DNA from 2 places in the Paenibacillus crassostreae genome. Region 1 is predicted to be linked to the other one. Evidence: riboswitches for the same ligand, from Rfam matches in the RefSeq annotation. Region 1 holds a riboswitch; the other holds the start of a gene.
The links. Region 1 has a riboswitch for cyclic di-GMP ahead of LPB68_RS16340 (response regulator). Riboswitches for the same ligand answer to the same signal wherever they lie in the genome.
Positions count from the first base shown of each region.

Region 2: it holds a riboswitch for cyclic di-GMP, as region 1 does, so the genes downstream of both, LPB68_RS13305 (methyl-accepting chemotaxis protein) here and LPB68_RS16340 (response regulator) in region 1, are expected to answer to the same signal.

Region 1 is NZ_CP017770.1:3,544,880-3,547,087, reverse strand. Features, by position in the region: gene LPB68_RS16345 (flagellar assembly protein A) at 1-708, opposite strand, end outside; gene LPB68_RS16340 (response regulator) at 737-1,096, opposite strand; cyclic di-GMP riboswitch class I at 1,161-1,246, opposite strand; gene LPB68_RS16335 (hypothetical protein) at 1,633-1,908, shown strand; gene rlmD (23S rRNA (uracil(1939)-C(5))-methyltransferase RlmD) at 1,925-2,208, opposite strand, start outside.
Region 2 is NZ_CP017770.1:2,889,550-2,891,757, forward strand. Features, by position in the region: gene cysK (cysteine synthase A) at 1-147, shown strand, start outside; gene LPB68_RS13300 (YolD-like family protein) at 227-478, opposite strand; cyclic di-GMP riboswitch class I at 925-1,008, shown strand; gene LPB68_RS13305 (methyl-accepting chemotaxis protein) at 1,185-2,208, shown strand, end outside.

The DNA.
Region 1 (2,208 bases):
CTTGACGGAGGGAATGTTCATGTGATTTTTATAGTCGATTAACCCCCGTACCTCGGTTAAGATGTTCTCGATGTTTTCCGAGAAGAATATATCCAGTCGGGCGTCCTGACCTTGAACAGGCGGCTTACCTCTTGCGATCTTCACAGGTCGATGAGAAAGCTGAAGGATTTCCATATGTATGGCTGGTACATCCAGATTCATCTTAATGTTCATATTTTCAACTGCTGTAAGAATATCTTGCAGGTTGATGGTCTCCAAAACGATTGATGAATCTTCCTCCGCAGTCAGTGTTACACCCAATTCAAGAGCCTTATCAGCTAACGACCATGCATGTCTCTGTGTGCGATTAATTGTTAAATATGCATCTATTTTGTCTTCTGATACTGATATTTCGAATAAGGGCTTTTCTTCAATCTTCCACTCGATTACGCTTTCAGAAGAAACTTTAGTCTCTTTACTGATCTCTTGTCCATCTATCAACAGCTTGACAGGAGCTTGTACCTTTAAAGTAGGGACTTTACCCCCATTGGACGGATTTCCAACAATGACCTTTCCATGCTCAACCTTAATAAATCCATCCACGACCTCATCATCTAGGTTAATAGGCGTAGTTGAAGATGATCCTATTCCCTCTCGTTCCTGTGAATGAGAATATTGGTCGAGTTTCTTCAACAACTTTAATATTTCTTGTTCACTGATATCTGACATAGGTAACACCTCACTTGTTATATTCCTTTCAATTCGCTAAGGCTGTTGAAACGGCTTCGATAAAGTCTTTATTATCAAACGGTTTTGCGATTACCGTAACACCCTTATTCATTCTCGAATCACACTGTAACTTTTCAATTGAACCTGTACACATCAAGATCTTGGCATCGGGATCTACTTTCGTAATCTCTTCTATGAGAGAAATGCCATCCATAATAGGCATTTGAAAATCGACAATCAATAAGTCGGGGTTCGTCTCAAAGTAGACATTTAAAGCCTCACGTCCATTATTTGCTTGTAAAACGACTTCATGACCTGCCTGAGTAACTAAAATTGAAATCAAGAAGCGAACAGAAGGGCTATCGTCAGCAATCATTATTCTCGCCATGTGTCCCTCCAAATATAAAAATATAAACATCCAGAAGAGTGATGTTTTAGAGGTTCACCTCACCTTCGGTAACTTGGCGACCATAGAATTATCTTCCTTAGGTCCATAGTTTTGCGTCCCTACTTTTTAATAGGTTTGCCGTTTCGATTTGAGCATTATGTAGTTCATGTTAGCTTTATTATATTTGCAAAACGCAAACATTTCAACATTTTTTTGCAATATTCGACACGTTTTGATGGTATGTGTTTAAGCGTCACTATTAATAAAAAAGAATCAGCGACAACAGCTTGTCAGCAAATAAATATTCGCACAAAAAAACGCTGACGGAGATCATATCCTACTAACGCTTTGAGCGTTTCAAAGTTTTATCAATTATGCTTCTACCCTAATCCTCTGTTCCCAATTAATAAACCCCTGCTACTTCACACCACCTCAACCCGCATTCCACCGTTGCATGCATAAATAAACTCTTGCTACAAAACCGCCATGCAAAAGATCAGGGGGAAATGAATGGGGAGACAAACGATTGGAGATGGATGAAGAAGTTCGTAAAGAGGGGAGTCGATTTGGGGAAAAGGCAGGAATATCATGGGTTTCGTGTGCCGCGGCGATCTGACGACAACCCCGAGGTATTTAACGAGGCAAAAGAAAAACCGAGTGAAAACAGGGATATACCTGGTTTTCACTCGGTTTTTTTCGGTTCTTTTGCAGGCTTCTGGGTGTGCCTGGAGGTTGGCGGTATCTGCTGCCTTTCTCATTCACTCACTCAGGAATATCAGGACTTTATTACGATTTTAGCTGGACTTTATTAGTTATATCACGGGTTTATTAATTTGTTACATCCTCTCGATATATCCTTACCACGCACTCCACATGCACCGTATGCGGGAACATATCCACCGGTTGCACCTCAACCGTCCGATAACCGCCATCCTCGAGCACTCTCAGATCGCGCGCTAATGTCGATGGGTTGCAACTCACGTACACCACCCGCTCCGGTTGCATCGTTAGGATCGTCTCTAGTAAGCGCGGATCACAGCCCTTACGAGGTGGATCTACGACGATCACATCCGGCGTGATCCCTTGCTCCTTCCAGCGAGGAATGACATCCT
Region 2 (2,208 bases), 660 kb from region 1:
AGACTAGAGGGGATTCTTGTAGGGCCTTCCTCGGGTGCATCTGTGTTCGCGGCGATCCAAGTAGCAAAGAAATTAGGAACAGGCAAACGAGTTGTATGTATAGCTCCTGATACAGGAGAACGTTACCTAAGCATGGAATTATTCTAAAGGTTGGAATATAAGAGAAATGAAAAAAAATCGATAGGGACAATATGATGTATTGTTCTTATCGATTTTTTGATTTTTATTAATCTCTAGGATAGTCCACTTTCATAATGTCTAGAAAGGGTACTCTTATTACTTCTATATCATTCTGGATATGCACTAGTCGAGTTCGTGAATCCAAGGTCATGATGACACCTCTTACCTGTTCTTCTCGTCCCCAAACGGTTAGCATAATTTCACTGTCCTCGTATGTTGCTTCGACCAATTGATTTCCTAGCTCTTCCAATTCAAACTCATCCCGCGTAGGCCTTTTTGCAACTTTTGCCTTAGCCATATACATCCCTCCCTTACACAACAAACAAAGCCCTGTCTCAAGTATAACGTCAATTGCTACCCAAGTCATTGGCAATAGCATCAAGAGGTATGAATGCTGGTTATACCATTACTAATATACTAGAAGACCTAAATGGCACAAGGTGAAATTTAAGCGGGTAGACAAGGGGAGTACTAAGGATGTATAGGTGTTAACAGCAGAAGGATGTAAATACATCATTGGGAGAGTATTGCTGTGATAAAATAGTTCTTCAGGGGCTTAAATGAGATCTTATATAATTTTAAGGTCCTATTTTTTTGTACGTAAATTAGGTGTTTTGATCAATAAATTATATAATTCGACAAAAAAATAGTCGTGTTACATGAAAAAATGATGGATATATTTACAAATTAGTAGTAGAATGAGTCTCATTGTTGTTTATTGTCGAATAAAATTATCGATTTCATATCTTAATAGGGCAAAACTACTGAAAAGTAGTGACGCAAAGCTATAGGGACTAATTCCTAAGGGGAAGTCAGCCAGTTGCAGCAAAATGGATGATCTACAGCTGCTTTGTCAGTTTTTGTGGAACATCCTTTTTTGTTCCATGCCTAATCCAATGCGGACTAATGGATAAGAGAGTGATCGAGATTTTATTGTAAATGTAAAAGGCTAGTAGGAATTACATAATGAAGAGCACCATACTATGAAGACAAAGAGGAGATATATGATGAAGATGCCACAAATATTTAAAGGGATTATTAATAATAAAAGTATTGTCGTCAAAAACATGTTATGGACAAGTTTATTTATTATTTCGTCTGGAATTATATTAATTGCAGCAAGCTATTATATCCAAGGACAGGTTCTAACGAACCAATTGGAGTCGGATTCAAGGAAAATTATGGAAGCCTGGGAGAAAAAGGTTACAATGGAAGAGGCGTCCGAAGCGAAGGCGAATAAAGATCGTCAATCTCCGATCCAGAGAAAAATGGCAGAAGTATTTGCGGAATTGCCTGTTCAACATCCTAACGTAGCTCAAGGGTATTTATTTGGTCCTGAACTAACAAATGGTAATGAAACATCAATCATCGCTTTTTCAGATGAGACCATGGACATGCTTGCACAAGATGGACTAGAACTCGGAGCAATGTACCCGCAACCTGAAATTCATGCAGATGGTGTTAGAGAAATGCTAGAGACCAAAGAAATGGCGTTTACCAAACCGTATGACGATGATTACGGTACATGGGTAACCGTTCTAACTCCATACCAGGATGCCGAAGGTACTATCTATGCCTATATGGGTATAGATGTCGATGCTAGCTTAATTAAGCACGGAAAGCAAGAATTGTTGAAATATACGTCGCTAGCTTTGCTGGTGACCCTACTTGTAATGATAACACTACAATATTTCATTACGAAGCGAACCTTCGCACCGGTGCAACATTTGATCAAGGCGTTGGAGAAATTAAGTAATGGAGATTTCAATGTACAACTTGCAACAAGCAAGGATGAATTGGGTCAAGTAGCGGAGAAATTTAATACGACTGCAGTGAATATTAATCGCTTGGTTACGACGATTAAATCAATATCTATACAATCGGCAGACCAATCCAAAGAATTATTCGCTACGTTGGAAGATAATCAACATATTTCAATGGAGATTACCACGAATATTGAAGAGATATCTGATCAAGCGTCTCAACAAAGTAAGTCAATCATAGAGAGTGTAACTTCACTTGAAGAAA